4 regions of the Enterobacter wuhouensis genome follow, and region 1 is predicted to be linked to each of the others. Evidence: predicted binding sites of a transcription regulator. Region 1 holds the regulator's gene; each other region holds the start of a gene.
What was found. Region 1 encodes PurR, which represses purine synthesis genes. Its sites were predicted from a motif close to CANGCAAACGTTTGCNTG; they were not measured.

Region 1 (4,153 bases):
CAAATTTAGTATAGGCCTCAAAATTTGGTGATTCAATAGAAAATTGTTAGCAACCTAATCACTGAAATGCAACATAATCCCCCGCGCGATTATGCGTGCGAGGTTTCCGTCTGCCTCTCCGCGCTCGGGGCGGAGGATTGCATGCGGTATCCCAGGCCTGCCAGGGCAACCGTCACAAGCATCACGCTGGTTGTGGTCAGCAGCGGCGTGGCAATGAGGGCGGATACCACGAGGCTTGCCAGGAAGCACAGACCCAGCTGGAGCGTATTTTGCAGCGCAGCCGCACGGCCCGTTGCCTGAGGGAACGGACGCAGGGCCTGAGCCACAACGACAGGATAAATAGCGCCGTTAGCGATCGCCATTACGCAGAATGGAATCAAAATTTCCGCCAGGCCTGCGCCCGGAATAAAGCCCACCGCCCAGGTTCCGATTACGCTGAACGCGTACAGGACCAGCAACCACGGCAGCATCTGCTGGCCTTCCCACTTCTGCAGCGCCGCGCGGCAGCCGTAACCGCCTACCAGAAACGCGATGGTTTGCGGCACATAGCTCAGGCCGATGGCCGCCGGGCTGTAGCCCATATCGTGCAGTATGAACGGCGAACCGGTCAGCCAGGCGAAGAAGCTTGCGGAGCAGGCGGCGTAAATCAGCACGTTGCCGCGATACGCCTGGGTACGCAGTAGGGAGGTAAAGGTGATTGGCTTCGCTTCTGGGTGCATCTCCTTCTTATGCGCAGGCTTAAGGAAGAACGCAGGCAGCATCAACACCAGAGTGATGGCAAACAGGGTGGCGAAAATCGCCTGCCAGTCGAAGTGTGCCAGTATCCAGCTGCCCAGCAGCGGGGCGAGGGCAGGCGACAGGCCCACCAGCGGCATGATGGTGGCGAAGATCCGGTTGGTGCGCGATGCAGGATAGTAATCGGTCACCAGCGCCTGCCAGGTCACGGCGGCGGCGCACACGCCGACGGCCTGCACGAAGCGCAGCACCAGCAGCCAGGTCGCATCGCGTACCCACAGCATCCCTACACAGCCCAGAGCAAAAATAGCCAGGCCGAGCAGCAGTACCGGTTTACGACCAAAGCGGTCGGAGAGGGGGCCCCACAGCAGCTGCGCGAAGGCAAAGCCGGCAAGGAACAGGCTCAGGCTGGCACTGATGGCGGCAGCAGGGGTTTGTAAATCTTCCTGCATCGCGGCGAACGCGGGCAGATACATATCGGTCGCCAAAAAGCCCAGCACGCTGAGGCCGCCGAGCCAGACTAAAAATCCTTTCCTGGGTTGCATTCTTTTTTTCTCCTGAGGAGGCAGGTGTACGTTGGCGCAGAGTGTAGGGAGTGCAAAGCGGCTTGTGAAACGCTAATATTTGGAAAGTGCATTCAAATTTTTTGCAGGCAGAAAATGTGGTCAGATTATTCTCTTGAAGTGGTGGATGCCGTTGCGCGCAACGGCAGCTTTACCGGCGCGGCGCAGGAGCTACACCGCGTCCCTTCGGCCATCAGCTACACCGTGCGTCAGCTGGAGGAGTGGCTGGCGGTTCCCCTGTTTGAACGACGGCATCGGGACGTTGAGTTAACGCCAGCCGGCGCGTGGTTTTTGAAAGAAGGGCGGTCTGTTATCAAAAAAATGCAGATCACCCGCGAACAGTGCCAGCAGATTGCCAATGGCTGGCGGGGGCATCTTTCAATCGCCGTGGATAACATCGTCAAACCCGAACGTACGCGGCAGATGGTTGTTGATTTCTATCGCCATTTTTCGGACGTCGAGCTGCGCGTGTCGCAGGAGGTGTTCAACGGCGTCTGGGACGCGCTGGCAGACGGCAGGGCAGAGATGGCGATTGGCGCAACGCAGGCGATCCCCGTGGGCGGACGCTATGCGTTTCGTGATATGGGCATGCTGAGCTGGAACTGCGTGGTGGCGAGCCATCATCCGCTGGCGGCGATGGAAGGGCCGCTGAGCGACGACACGCTGCGCAGCTGGCCGTCGCTGGTGCTTGAGGATACGTCGCGCTCGCTGCCGAAGCGTATTACCTGGCTGCTGGACAACCAGCGTCGCGTCGTTGCCCCTGACTGGGGATCCTCAGCAACCTGCCTTTCCGCCGGTTTGTGCGTGGGAATGGTGCCGGTTCATTTTGCGCGTCCGCGTATCGATACCGGAGAATGGGTGGCGCTTACGCTGGAGAACCCGTTCCCGGATGCGGCCTGCTGCCTGACCTGGCAGCAAAATGACGTGTCGCCCGCAATGGCCTGGCTGCTGGATTACCTGGGCGACAGCGAAACGCTTAATCGGGAGTGGTTACGGGAGCCAGCGTAGCTGGCTCCCGTAAAACGATTAACGACGGTAGTCGCGGAACGGGCCATCCGCAACGGAACGGCGCTCGATAAGGCGCGGGTGGACCTCGATGGACTGGGATTCTTCACGCTTGTTGACGATCCTGTCCATCAGCATGTTGAAGGCCGTTTCGCCCAGCGAATCTTTCGGCTGGTGGATAGTGGTCAGCGCCGGCGTAAAGAAGCGGGCGTTACGCACGTTGTCATACCCGATCACGGAAATATCCTGCGGCACGCGCAGACCCAGCTCGTCCGCCGCGCAGAGGGCACCCATTGCCATGATATCCCCACCGCAGAAGACCGCAGTCGGGCGGTGCTGCTGGGAGACAATTTGCTGCATGGCGCGATAGCCCGATTCTGGCTCAAAGTCACCCTGCACGATCCAGTTTTCCGGCACGGTGATGAGCGCTTCTTCCATGGCTTTCATAAAGCCGGCCAGACGGCCTGCGCCGGTATTTCGCTCCAGCGGGCCTGGGATCACGCCAATCTCGCGGTGGCCGCGTTCCACCAGGTAACGGCCTGCCATGTAGCCGCCTTCAAACGCGTTATCAATCACCGAGTCGGTGAAGTCGGCTCGCGCTTCGCCCCAGTCCATCACCACCATCGGAATGTGGCGGTACTCTTCCAGCATGGAAAGCACGGACTCCGGGTACTCGGAACACATGACCAGAAGGCCATCGACGCGCTTTTGCGCCATCATCGACAGATAGGCACGCTGTTTTTCAATGTTGTTCCACGCGTTCCCCAGAATGAGGGTATAGCCTTTCTGGAAGCAGTTTTTCTCAACCGCTTCGATAATCTCGGCAAAATAGGCCGCTTCGCTGCTGGTAGCCAGCAGGCCGATAGATTTGGTGTGATTCACCTTCAGGCTGCGCGCCACCGCACTCGGCGAGTAGTGCAGTTCCTTGATAGCGGCCCAGACCGCATTGCGCGTCTCTTCAGCAACAAAGCGGGTTTTGTTAATTACATGTGATACGGTTGTAGTGGAAACGTTTGCGCGTTTTGCTACGTCTTTTATTGTTGCCATTAAATGTCACTCCAGACCATATCCTAAGCTCCTGAAAAACATGAAGGTAAACGTTTGCCTTCTCTCACCCTTATTACGCAATCTGGAATTGCGACACGCCGGGAAAACGACACAGGACGTCAGGAGGGGGTCAATGGCCGGTACGCTAATAAATTTAGCGTGGAATTTTGTCCTATCTTGATGAAAAGGGGAAGAGCTAAAGTGGATATCAGTTTAAATCCTGGAAGATTTTTGACGTAAACTGTGTAAAAATGAGCAAGCTCACTTTTCGTAGGGTGATTAAAAGGAGAAAAATTGATGAGTACCGATCTTAAGTTTTCGCTGACCACCACCGTTATCGTGCTGGCTCTGATTGTTGCTGCGGGTCTGACGGCTGTACTGCACTGATTTAATCGGGGGGAGCGCTTGCTCTCTCCGAACTTGCCCCGATTGTTACTTCTCCGGCAAAAATCTTTTGCCAAAATGTTAACTTCTCATTTTTTGTGATTGATGTCATGCTTTTGACTTCTTATTCCTGTGTCGCACTCCGACACGGCATCCGGAGTTGACCCATGAAAATCAATTTTCCTCTGCTGGCCCTGGCGATTGGCGCTTTTGGGATCGGCACCACTGAATTCTCCCCTATGGGGTTACTGCCCGTTATCGCCCGGGGCGTAGACGTCTCAATCCCGGCTGCCGGTATGCTGATCAGCGCCTATGCGATCGGCGTGATGGTGGGGGCTCCCTTGATGACGCTGCTGCTTTCTCACCGCGCGCGCCGCAACGCGCTGATATTCCTGATGGCGATTTTTACGCTGGGCAAC
Region 2 (4,153 bases), 1.9 Mb from region 1:
GTAATCGGCAGCGCAGGCCAGCCCCACTGCTGCACCACGTTGAGCGGTACGCCGCGCCCGTTCAGGCTCACGGTGGTCTGCCGCTGCGGAAGCTGTGAAACCGTTGCCGTGGCTTCAAGAATCCCTTTCTCGGTAAAGGCGCTCAGGTCGGTAATGTTCACCGTGGCGGCGTTGGCATTCAGCGCCAGCGACGGACGGCGCACGTCCACGCGGTTAAAGGTGGCCGCCGCCCCGTTCAGCGTCGCGCTGCCGCCCCATACTCCCCACTGTCGGTCTTTAGCGATTTGCAGGTTTGCGCCGTAGCCGTCGAGAGACGTGATTTGCCATGGGAAGGTCGGATCGATATCGATCACCAGGTTGCGGCTGAGGCTAAATTTGTTCAGCTTAACGCTGTCCAGCCATTGCGGCAGCTGTTCCATCCACAGCGTTTTCCAGTTTTCCGGCAGGGTGTATTCCAGCCCGGCGATGGCGGCATCGTCCAGCACCAGCGCTTTGCCGTCGCGCAGCCAGTTGCCGGAGGTGCGCACCATGCCACCCTCCCAGCGGGAGGTGAGCTGGCGTAGTGCAATACCCTGCGGAGAGAATTCTGCATTCATAATCGGATCGAACAGATGCAGCGAGCCGTAGATAAACTCGCTGGCATTCATCGACAGGCGCCCGTCCTGGCTCTGCCAGTCGCCTTTGCTCAGCGTCAGGTTACGCAGGCTTAAGTCGAGGTCGGTTACCGCCCAGTCAGGCCCCTGCAGGCGGGCGTCGGTCACTTCCAGCCGCCCAATTTGCAGGGATGGCAGGGTGGTTATAGGCGTGAAGAAATCCAGCAGCGATTTATCACTTTGCAGGCGGATCTCATTCAGGCGCATGCTGTCGATCACCCAGCTGCCGTCGGCATTACGCAGGGCGGAGCCGGTGAGCGAACCGCGCGCCATATCGGCACCGATGGTGTTCAGCACCACCTCTTTACCGTTGAGCTGGCCCTGGATCAGCACGTTGCTGGCCGGCACGCCGTTGAGGGTAAGCGAGCCTGCACTCATCTGGATCTGCGCATTCTTGCCCAGCACGTTGCCGGCCTCGGGCTGCCACGGGCTGACGCCGCCCGTCACTTTTTGCGCGCTTAAATCCCACTCGGTATTCGGGCTGTTAAACGCCATGTTGTTCAGCTGCAGGCGGTCGGCCTGGAAGGGAAGCGGCGCGGTCTGGGGGGAGAGATTCAGCGTGCCGTCGAACAGGGTGATGGTGTCCATATGCAGCGGATCGGTCACCTGGCGGCTGCTTAAACCAATATCGACTTTTTTGGCGACCAGCGTGGCCGGTTTGCCGTCGCGCCCAAAGGTGACGTTTTCAAGGATGATGTGGGAAGGCGATGAAAAGCGGTGATCCATCAGGTCGAAGCTGAGTTCGTAATCGGTGTTAACGGTTATCCAATTGCTGACCTGCGACGCGCCCCAGCGGGTCTGGAGCAGAATATAGAACGCCAGCACCACCACGAGCAGGGCGATAAGAAGATAGACAAGCAGCTTTCCAATAAATTTCATGGTCTTCCATCCCGCAAAACGCACATAAGGGAGTTATGCACGATTTATGCGCAATGCTCAAGGCGGGAATGGTGTAATTAGATGTCACGGCAGGCATTGACTGCCTGCCGTGATGACGATCAGTTTTTTTCAGGCGGGAAAACAAGGTTCAGCACGATGGCCGTAATACCGCCCGCAGCAATGCCGGAAGAGAGCAGGTTTTTCACCCAATCTGGCGCAAACTGCAGGATTAGAGGCTGCTGGGATACGCCCAGACCGACCGCCAGCGACAGCGCGATAATCATGATCGCGCGACGATTCAGCGGCTCGCGGGAGACGATGCGCACGCCGGAGGCCGCGATGGTCCCGAACATCACCAGCGTCGCGCCGCCGAGCACCGGCTCAGGAATGTGCTGCACGAAGCCGCTCACCGCCGGGAACAGGCCGAGGACAATCAGCATCAGCGCCACCACAAAGCCAACGTAACGGCTGGCAACGCCGGTCAGCTGGATCACGCCGTTGTTCTGGCCGAAGCAGGAGTTCGGGAAGGTATTGAATACCGCGGAAACAAACGAGTTCAGGCCGTTTGCCAGCACGCCGCCCTTCAGGCGCTTCATGTACAGGGGGCCAGAGACCGGCTGTTCAGAGACGTCGGACGTTGCGGTGATATCACCGATGGTTTCCAGCGAGGTGATCATAAAGACCAGCATCAGCGGAAGCAGCAGGCCCCAGTCGATGCCCAAACCATAGTACAGCGGCGTTGGGATAGTAATCAGCGCAGCATTCGTCGGCGCGGTATTCTCCGGCAGCATGCCCAGCGCCCAGGCCATCAGATAACCGGCCGCCATCGCGATCACCAGGGATGCTACGCGCAGGTAGGGGTTACGCTGGCGGTTAAGCAGAATGATGATTGCCAGCACCACGCCTGCCAGCAGCAGGTTTTTCGGTGCGCCAAAGGTGTGGTCGCTCATTGCCGCATACCCGCCACCGATGGAGGTAAGGCCCACCTGAATCAGCGACAGGCCGATAATCATCACCACCACGCCGGACACCAGCGGAGTGATCACGCGGCGCGCCAGGTGCAGAACGCGGGAGATCACCATCTCCGTGCAGCTGGCCAGCATCAGCGTGCCGAACAGCGCCGCCATCATGGTCGGCACGTCCGCGCCGCCGGTTTTCAGCGCCGTGCCGCCCATGATCAGCGGTGCCACGAAGTTAAAGCTCGTACCCTGAATCGACAGCAGTCCAGACCCCACCGGACCCCAGGCTTTAATTTGAATAATAGAAGCCACGCCGGAGGCAAAGAGAGACATGCTGATGATGTGCTGCGTGTCCTGAGCCGGTAAGCCAAGCGCCTGACAAATCAGCAGCGCGGGGGTGATCACCGCAACAAACATCGCCAGCAGGTGCTGGCAGGCGGCAAACAGCGTCTGCGGCAGCGGCGGGCGGTCTTCAAGGCGGTAAATCAATTCGCTGTTGTGCTTGTGCGCAATCGGTTGCGCATCGGCGGACTCTACGGTGTTAACGGACATCTGCGGCAATCCCACGGTGGAAAAGCGGGCATTTTATCTGACCACCTGGTAAAAGCAAACGATTGCCAGCAAAAAAAGAGAAGAAAATCTGCTGGTGTGGGCGGGTTTTCTACAATGCACACGAAAAAAAAATTACACTTTTCGCGCCGGTGTCTTATGAGGAGCGCAAGCCGGCCCAGGATAACGCCGCGTGTGCATGGAACACGCGCATAAAGGAGCCTACTATGATTCATCTTGATACGTTGTCGACCCTTGTTGCCGCAACGCTGGTCTTACTGCTGGGCCGTAAGCTGGTGCACAGTGTTTCCCTTTTCAAAAAGTACACCATTCCTGAACCCGTTGCCGGCGGCCTGCTGGTGGCGCTGGCCCTGCTGGTGCTGAAAAAAAGCATGGGTTGGGAAATCGATTTTGACATGTCCCTGAAAGATCCGCTGATGCTGGCCTTCTTCGCCACCATCGGCCTGAATGCTAACCTGGCGAGCCTGCGCGCTGGCGGAAAAGTGCTCGGCGTGTTCCTGATTGTGGTTGTTGGGCTGTTATTGATGCAAAACGCCATCGGTATCGGCATGGCATCCCTGCTGGGGTTAGACCCGCTGATGGGGCTGCTCGCGGGGTCAATCACGCTGTCAGGCGGACACGGGACCGGGGCGGCATGGAGCAAGCTGTTTATTGAGCGCTACGGTTTTGAAAACGCAACGGAAGTGGCGATGGCCTGCGCGACCTTCGGCCTGGTGCTGGGCGGATTGATAGGGGGCCCGGTGGCGAGGTATCTGGTGAAACACTCCTCCACGCCAGACGGTCGTCCGGATGATGAGCTGGTGCCGACTGCGTTTGAGAAACCGGACGTCGGACGCACTATCACCTCTCTGGTGCTGATTGAAACCATCGCCATGATTGCCATCTGCCTGACGGTCGGCAAAGTGGTTGCGCAATGGCTGGCAGGATCGGCATTTGAGCTGCCAACGTTCGTCTGCGTGCTGTTTATCGGGGTGATCCTGAGCAACGGCCTGGCGCTGATGGGCTTCTACCGCGTGTTTGAACGTGCGGTTTCCGTACTGGGAAACGTCTGTCTGTCACTGTTCCTGGCGATGGCGTTGATGAGCCTCAAGC
Region 3 (4,153 bases), 2.4 Mb from region 1:
GCGATGTGCGACCCGGCGCGATACCCTACCGCCGCGCCGATAAAGGTAAAGGTCACCATGCAGATAATGGCGATCGGCTCCGGCCAGGACTCCCCGCGGTTGAGCACGTAGCGCGAGAAGATGCCAATCGGGATCACGATCGTCATCACCAGCAGCGAGACGCCCGCCACCGTCATGGCGAGGAGGTACAGGCGGTCCATCCACTTCAGGTAGAGTTCGGACATACGTACTCCGGTTTACTGGACGTCAGCGATGGCTTTCATGAGATCCTGATGCTTGTCGCCATACTGGGCGCGCACCGGCTCTGTGGCCTTGATGAAGACTGATTTATCGATATCGTGGAACTGCACCCCGCCCGCCTTCATTTTCGCCAGCGCCTGGTCGTTGTAGGCATTCCACAGCTTGCGCTGCTCGAACTGCGCCTCGCGGGCCAGCGTCAGGACCTTTTGCTGCTCGTCGGCGCTGAGCTTGTCCCATTTCACTTTCGAATAGAGCAGCATTTCCGGGGTGATAAAGTGGCCGCTCAGGGTGTAGTTTTTGGCGACCGGCATGTAGTTATGGGCGATAAAGGTTGGCGGATTGTTCTCCGCGCCGTCGATCACGCCGGTCTGCATCCCGCTGTAGACCTCGCTCACGCCCATCGCCACCGAGTTTGCCCCCATATCCTTCAGCGTGGCGAGCGCCACCGGGCTACCCTGTACGCGGATTTTTTTCCCTTTCAGATCGTCCGGTTTGACGATCGGCTCTTTGGTGATCAGGTTGCGGGTGCCGGAGTCCATCCAGCCAAGGAACACCAGCTTCGATTTCGGGTTCGCGGTCAGCTTGTCGCCGATCTGCTTGCCGATATCGCCGTCGATCACCTTGTGCATGTGGTCTTCGTCGCGGAACACGTACGGCAGCGTAAAGACTTCGATATCCGGCAGGATGGCGGCAACCGGCGCCATGGAGACGCGGATCATGTCGATGGCCCCCATCTGCGCCTGCTCGATCATCTGCTTTTCATCCCCGAGCACGCCGCCGGGGAAGACCTTAATCTCCAGCTTGCCGTCGGTTTGCTGCTTGAGCTTTTCACCCATGTGCTGAACCGCCACCACGTTCGGGTAGCCTTCGGGGTGCACATCGGCAGCTTTAATGGTTTGGGCAGAAACGGAACAGGCAAATGCTGACAGACACAGCGCGGCCAGTAACGGCTTGAGGGTCGTTTTCATCGAGTCAACTCCAGGGTAGTGAGGTAAGCGTTAAAACGGCGTTTTATTTTTATACGCTTAAAAATTAGACTACGGCTGGAAAAGCGGAGGTGAAGCGCCTCACAAAAGCGCGAAATTTTGAAACGATGGTTTAGAAAGGTTTTCTCCCTCTCCCCGTGGGAGAGGGTCGGGGTGAGGGCATCTTGCCGCACTTACCCCTTTCGAATCACATACCGGTACGGCAACGCGTCCGTTTCCTGCGCCACCAGCTCGTGTTCCATAAACGTACAAAAACCGGGAATATCGCGGGTAGTGGCCGGATCGTCGGCGATAATCAGCAGCGTTTCGCCGGTCTGCATGTTGCGCACGGTTTTGCGCACCATCATTACCGGCTCCGGGCAGCGGAGGCCCTGGGCGTCAAGGGTGTGGTCTGGGCTGGAAAACAGGTCGGTCATGGGCTTCTCGATGATAATAAAACGGCTGTAGTTTACGCCCCGCCAGCGTCAAAGCAAACCAGGTTAACGATTGCGTGAAAATCAACCATTGCAAAGACGAATGAAAGCAGTATCATGCAGCCGATTTTATTGGGTTCCCTCACCCCAACTCTCAAAAAGGTCACAATATGACGCAGTTTTCCCAATCGCAGCGCGTAAAAGCGTTGTTCTGGCTATCGCTTTTTCATCTGCTGGTGATCACCTCCAGCAACTATCTAGTGCAGCTCCCAATCTCCATTTTTGGTTTCCATACCACCTGGGGCGCGTTCAGTTTTCCGTTTATTTTCCTCGCCACCGATTTGACCGTGCGTATCTTTGGCGCACCGCTGGCGCGCCGCATTATCTTCGCGGTGATGCTCCCGGCGCTGTTTATCTCCTACGGCATCTCTTCCCTGTTTTACATGGGAAGCTGGCAGGGCTTTGAGGCGCTGATGCACTTCAACCTGTTTGTTGCCCGTATCGCCGCCGCCAGCTTTATGGCCTACGCCCTGGGGCAAATCCTCGACGTACACGTCTTTAATCGCCTGCGTCAGAACCACCGCTGGTGGATGGCGCCAACGGCCTCCACGCTGTTCGGTAACGTGAGCGATACGCTGGCCTTCTTCTTCATCGCCTTCTGGCGCAGCCCGGATGCCTTTATGGCCGAACACTGGATGGAGATCGCCCTGGTGGACTACTGCTTCAAGGTGCTTATCAGCATTGCGTTCTTCCTGCCGATGTACGGCGTGCTGTTGAATATGCTGCTGAAAAGACTGGCAGATAAATCTGAAATCACGGCATTGCAGGCAGGTTAAGGGTTCGCTTTATCAGTTGTGATAAGATGGGCGAATGAGCCGCTATGGCCGTTTATCGAAAGGAAGAAGTCAATGCGCAATCTGGTTAAATATGTCGGGATTGGCCTGCTGGTTGTTGGCCTTGCAGCCTGTGATAACAGCGACACCAAAACGCCTGCTCAGGGCGCGTCTGCAGAGAGCAACGCGACCGGTCAGCCGGTGAGCCTGCTGGACGGCAAACTCAGTTTCTCTCTGCCGGCAGATATGACCGACCAGAGCGGCAAGCTGGGTACGCAGGCGAACAACATGCACGTCTATTCCGATGCTACGGGTCAGAAAGCCGTGATTGTGATTGTGGGCGACGACACCAGCGAAGAGCTGGGCGTGCTGTCTAAACGCCTTGAAGATCAGCAGCGCAGCCGCGACCCGCAGCTGCAGGTCGTGACCAACAAGTCCATCGAACTGAAAGGCCATACCCTGCAACAGCTGGACAGCATCATCTCCGCCAAGGGCCAGACCGCATACTCATCCGTGGTGCTGGGCAAAGTGGATAACAAGCTGCTGACCATCCAGATCACCCTGCCAGCAGACGATCAGCAGAAAGCGCAGACCGCAGCTGAAAACATCATCAACACCCTCGTCATTCAGTAACGCTTCACGAGGATGACGTGGCCTCCGGCGCTTGCGCCGGGGGCCATTTTTTTAACCGCCACGTCAGCATCAGCGCAATCGCCACCAGCCCCGCCGCCGCAAGGTAGATAACCGGCACCCCCGCCCAGGCCATCACCAGCCCGGCCAGCGGCCCGGTAATGCCCAACGACATATCCATAAACACGGTGTAGGTTGCCAGCGCAGAGCCCTGGTTTTGCTGCGGCACGGCCTTCACCGCTACTACGCCCAGCGCCGGGAAGACCAGCGAGAAGCCTGCGCCTGCGAGGAACACCCCGATTTTCGCCATCCAGGGCGCGCTGGCGATACCGGTGAGCAGCAGCCCAACGATTTCGACGGCAAAGCAGATCATGGCGACGTTCAGCCCGCCCAGGCGATTAATTCCGTTCGGGAACAGCAGGCGTGCGCCCACAAACGCGCAGCTAAACAGCGTTAAGGCAAAGGCCGCGCCGTCCCAGCCTTTCGCATCGTAGAAAAGGGTTATGAAGGTGGCAATCACGCCGAAGCCCGCGGAGGCAAGTGCGAGCGCCATACCGTAGGGCCAGACGCGCCCGAGCACCGCGCGAAACGGCAGCGGCTTGCCCTTGCTGGCCTTCACCTTCGGGCGCGGCAGCGCCAGCAGGATCGCCAGCAGCGCAACGGCCATAATGGTGATGGACAGGCCGTACAATCCACCATACGCATAACACACCACGCCCAGCGGCGCGCCGATCGCCATCGCGCCGTAGGTCACAATCCCGTTCCACGAGATCACCCTGCCGATATGCGGCGCGCCCACGACGCCCACGCCCCACAGCGTTGAGCCGGTGCCCGCGAGGCTTTGCCCGACGCCCAGAATCACGCGTCCCAGGCACAGCAGCGTCAGGCTAACCAGCGGCCAGTGGCCGGCGGTGGCCGCCAGAAAGTAGCTCAGCCCGCTCAGAAAACAGCCGCAAAGCCCCACGACGACAATGCTTTTTGGACCAAAGAGATCGGCATAGCGACCGGAATGGGGGCGGCTCATCAGGGTGGCGAAATACTGCAGGCTGAT
Region 4 (4,153 bases), 1.4 Mb from region 1:
GCGTTCCTGGGATTCGTTACACCAGATTTCCAGCGGGCTCATGCCCGGCTCATCGTTCAGGATGTCGCGCAGGTTGAAGCGACCGCCGCGTCCGCCGTCGCTCACCAGCTCCGGCATGGCGTTGGACAGACCGCCCGCGCCCACGTCGTGGATGAACAGAATCGGGTTGGCATCGCCCAGCTGCCAGCAGCGGTCGATCACTTCCTGGCAGCGACGCTCCATCTCCGGGTTGTCGCGCTGTACGGAGGCGAAGTCGAGATCGGCATCAGACTGGCCGGAGGCCATTGAAGATGCCGCCCCGCCGCCCAGGCCGATGTTCATCGCCGGGCCGCCGAGCACGATCAGCTTCGCGCCGACGACGATCTCGCCTTTCTGCACGTGATCGGCGCGGATGTTGCCGATCCCGCCCGCCAGCATGATCGGCTTGTGGTAGCCGCGCAGCTCTTCGCCGTTGTGGCTGTCCACTTTCTCTTCGTAGGTACGGAAGTAACCGTTCAGCGCCGGACGACCAAATTCGTTGTTAAATGCCGCGCCGCCCAAAGGCCCGTCGGTCATGATATCCAGCGCGGTCACAATGCGTTCTGGCTTGCCGAAGTCTTCTTCCCACGGCTGTTCAAAGCCCGGGATGCGCAGGTTGGAAACGGAGAAACCGACCAGACCCGCTTTAGGTTTAGCGCCGCGACCGGTCGCACCTTCGTCACGGATTTCACCGCCGGAGCCGGTCGCCGCACCCGGCCACGGAGAGATCGCCGTCGGGTGGTTGTGGGTTTCCACCTTCATCAGGATATGCGCAGGCTCCTGATGGAAGTCATAGCGCCCTGCTTCGCGATCGGCGAAGAAGCGGCCCACCTCGGAACCTTCCATTACCGCGGCGTTGTCTTTATAGGCAGACAGCACGTGGTCAGGGGTTTGTTCCATGGTGTTTTTGATCATTTTGAACAGCGACTTCGGCTGCTGTTCGCCGTCAATAATCCAGTCGGCGTTGAAAATCTTGTGGCGGCAGTGCTCAGAGTTAGCCTGCGCGAACATGTAGAGTTCGATGTCGTTCGGGTTACGGTTGAGCTTAACAAACGCATCCTGCAGGTAGTCGATTTCATCTTCTGCCAGCGCCAGGCCGAGACGCAGGTTGGCGTCAATCAGCGCCTGACGGCCCTGCCCCAGCAGGTCCACGCTCTGTACCGGCGCAGGCTGATGGTGCGAGAAGAGCTGCTGCGCGTCGTCCAGCGAGGCAAACACGCTCTCCATCATGCGATCGTGCAGTTCAGCCGCAACCGCCTGCCACTGCGCTTCACTCAGGGTAGAGGCTTCCACGTAGTACGCCACGCCGCGTTCCAGACGGTTAATCTGGTTCAGGCCACAGTTGTGGGCGATGTCGGTGGCTTTGGAAGACCAGGGGGAGATGGTGCCCGGACGCGGCGTCGCCAGGATCAGCTTGCCGGTTGGCGTGTGGCTGCTCAGGCTTGGGCCGTACTTGAGCAGGCGTTCCAGCTGTTCGCGCTCCTCTGCATTCAGGGGGGCATTCAGGTCAGCAAAATGGACATACTCAGCGTAAATATTGCTTACCGGAAGGTCGGCTGCCTGAAAACGTGCCAGCAGTTTGTTGATACGGAAGGCAGACAGTGCAGGCGAACCACGCAGAATTTCCATCATAAGTCTCTCGTCTTCGAAGCGCCGGGGCGCTTACAGTGTGCGCAAGGGGGGAAAACGGGCGTCATTATAGAGAATCCTGCGCGTTGACGAAACCGTTTGCGTCGAAATAAAATTTGCAAAGACGTTTAACAATAGATGTGACCTGTCTCTCTAATTGGTTGCCAACTGCCGCAAGTTTGCGCAAAATGCCGCTCAATCAATGGCAAACCTTATTCTTAACATGGCTACAGCATACTGAGGCAACCGGCGTCGCAGAGAATTAACTAATTGAAAAAATTAAAGATTAATTATCTGCTCATCGGCATTGTGACGTTGCTGCTGGCAGTGGCCCTCTGGCCTTCTATCCCCTGGTTCGGCAAGGCCGAAAACCGTATCGCCGCCATTCAGGAGCGGGGGGAGCTGCGCGTCAGTACTCTTTCCTCTCCGCTGATCTACAGCGACATCAACGGCAAAACCATTGGTCTGGATTATGAGCTGGCCCAACAGTTTGCTGATTACCTGGGCGTGAAGCTGAAAGTCACCGTGCGTCAGAACATTAACCAGCTCTTCGATGACCTGGATAACGATGAGGCGGACATTCTGGCAGCCGGGCTGGTGTACAACACCGAACGCAGCAAGAACTATCAGCCCGGCCCGACCTACTACTCCGTATCGCAGCAGCTGGTGTACCGCGTCGGCAGCCTGCGCCCCCGCACGCTGGCCACCATCAATGAGCAACAGCTGACGATTGCCCCCGGCCACGTTGTGATTGACGACCTGCGCGCCCTTAAAGAGAAAAAGTATCCTGACCTGGGCTGGACGGTCGATCCCAAACTCGGCACCACCGAACTGCTGGATCAGGTAAAGGACAAGAAGCTGCCCTACACCATTGCCGATTCGGTGGCGATCAGCCTGTTCCAGCGCGTACACCCGGAAATCGCCGTGGCGCTGGACGTGACGGACGAACAGCCGGTCACCTGGTTTACCCAGCTGGACAGCGATCAGACCCTCTCTGCGGCCATGCTCGACTTCTATAACACCATCAATGAAGACGGCACGCTGGCACGCCTGGAAGAGAAATACCTCGGACACGGGGATGATTTCGACTACGTCGATACCCGCACCTTCCTGCGCGCCGTGGATAGCGTGCTGCCGGACCTGCAGCCGCTATTCGAGAAGTATGCCCAGGAGATTGACTGGAAGCTGCTGGCGGCCATCTCGTATCAGGAATCTCACTGGGATGCTCAGGCCACCTCCCCTACGGGCGTACGTGGGCTGATGATGTTGACCAAGAATACCGCGCTGAGCCTGGGCGTTAACGACCGTACCGATGCGGAGCAGAGCATCAGCGGCGGCGCGCAGTATTTACAGGATATGATGGCGAAAGTGCCGGAGACGGTTCCGGAAGAAGAGCGGATTTGGTTCGCGCTGGCGGCCTACAACATGGGGTATGCGCATATGCTGGATGCCCGGGCGCTGACGGCAAAAACCAAAGGCAACCCGGACAGCTGGTCTGATGTCAAACAGCGCCTGCCGCTGCTGAGCCAGAAGCCGTGGTACAACAAGCTCACCTACGGCTATGCGCGCGGGCATGAGGCGTACGCCTACGTAGAGAATATTCGTAAATACCAGATTAGCCTGGTGGGCTATCTGCGTGAGAAAGAAAAGGAGGCGGCAGAGGCGCAACAGTTGGCCCAAAGCTATCCGGTGGTTGCTCCGGACGAACTTAATCGCCCGGCTGCTTCAATTCTGCCTTTTGTTGCTTTTTCTGCTGCCGGCGCATTCGAAAGAAGTCACTCAGCAGACCCGAACACTCTGGTGCAAGTACCCCACCGATAGTCTGCACCTGGTGATTCATTCCCGGGTGCCCAAGCACGTCCATTAGCGACCCTGCAGCCCCGGTTTTTTCATCCCGTGCGCCAAACACCAGCGTCCCGATTCGGCTATGCACCATCGCCCCGGAGCACATCACGCAGGGTTCCAGCGTCACGTACAGCGTGGTATCAAGCAGACGGTAGTTTTGCAGCACCAGCCCGCCCTGACGCAGCGCCATGATTTCGGCGTGCGCGGTAGGATCGTGACGGCCAATCGGACGGTTCCACCCTTCTCCAATGACCTGGTCGTTGTGAACCAGTACGGCCCCGACGGGCACTTCCCCCTCTTCCCAGGCGCGTTGAGCCAGCGTGAGCGCATGGCGCATCCAGTATTCATGAGTGTGTTCACGGTTGGACAAGGCTGATACTCCAGTCGAAAGCGGGCGGCATTATACACGCCCGTTTTAGAGAAGACTATTCGAGTTGCTGAAGTTCACCCACAGGCGTGACGCGCCAGCGGTGCTGGCAAAAATAGAGCAGCGGGTTGTCCTGCTTGCTGTCGCTGTAGCCGCTGTACAGGCGCAGCGGTGTGCCGATGCGCTTCTCCAGCTGGACCACTTTTTCATGCCCCAGGCAGCGCAGGGTCAATACCCAGCCGCCGTAGCCGCGCGCGATTTGCGTGGCGATGAGATTCACCCGCGGCAGCCACG

Region 2: VPX56_RS00790 (nucleobase:cation symporter-2 family protein) is a predicted target of PurR. The motif match lies at 3,095-3,112, and genes of this name have one in related genera.
Region 3: tusA (sulfurtransferase TusA) is a predicted target of PurR. The motif match lies at 1,702-1,719, and genes of this name have one in related genera.
Region 4: purL (phosphoribosylformylglycinamidine synthase) is a predicted target of PurR. The motif match lies at 1,736-1,753, and genes of this name have one in related genera.

What each region holds. Positions count from the first base shown of each region.
Region 1 covers NZ_CP142124.1:2,063,033-2,067,185, forward strand. Annotated here, with positions in the region: gene punC (purine nucleoside transporter PunC) at 90-1,280, opposite strand; gene punR (DNA-binding transcriptional activator PunR) at 1,395-2,306, shown strand; gene purR (HTH-type transcriptional repressor PurR) at 2,325-3,350, opposite strand; gene cydH (cytochrome bd-I oxidase subunit CydH) at 3,648-3,737, shown strand; gene VPX56_RS09910 (MFS transporter) at 3,902-4,153, shown strand, end outside.
Region 2 covers NZ_CP142124.1:150,970-155,122, forward strand. Annotated here, with positions in the region: gene VPX56_RS00785 (AsmA family protein) at 1-1,532, opposite strand, end outside; gene VPX56_RS00790 (nucleobase:cation symporter-2 family protein) at 1,652-3,043, opposite strand; gene gltS (sodium/glutamate symporter) at 3,268-4,153, shown strand, end outside.
Region 3 covers NZ_CP142124.1:4,495,998-4,500,150, forward strand. Annotated here, with positions in the region: gene VPX56_RS21485 (TRAP transporter small permease) at 1-224, opposite strand, end outside; gene VPX56_RS21490 (TRAP transporter substrate-binding protein) at 237-1,208, opposite strand; gene tusA (sulfurtransferase TusA) at 1,400-1,642, opposite strand; gene VPX56_RS21500 (7-cyano-7-deazaguanine/7-aminomethyl-7-deazaguanine transporter) at 1,810-2,475, shown strand; gene VPX56_RS21505 (DcrB family lipoprotein) at 2,548-3,105, shown strand; partial or broken gene VPX56_RS21510 (MFS transporter) at 3,110-4,153, opposite strand, start outside.
Region 4 covers NZ_CP142124.1:3,474,473-3,478,625, forward strand. Annotated here, with positions in the region: gene purL (phosphoribosylformylglycinamidine synthase) at 1-1,650, opposite strand, end outside; gene mltF (membrane-bound lytic murein transglycosylase MltF) at 1,918-3,468, shown strand; gene tadA (tRNA adenosine(34) deaminase TadA) at 3,356-3,862, opposite strand; gene yfhb (phosphatidylglycerophosphatase C) at 3,918-4,153, opposite strand, start outside.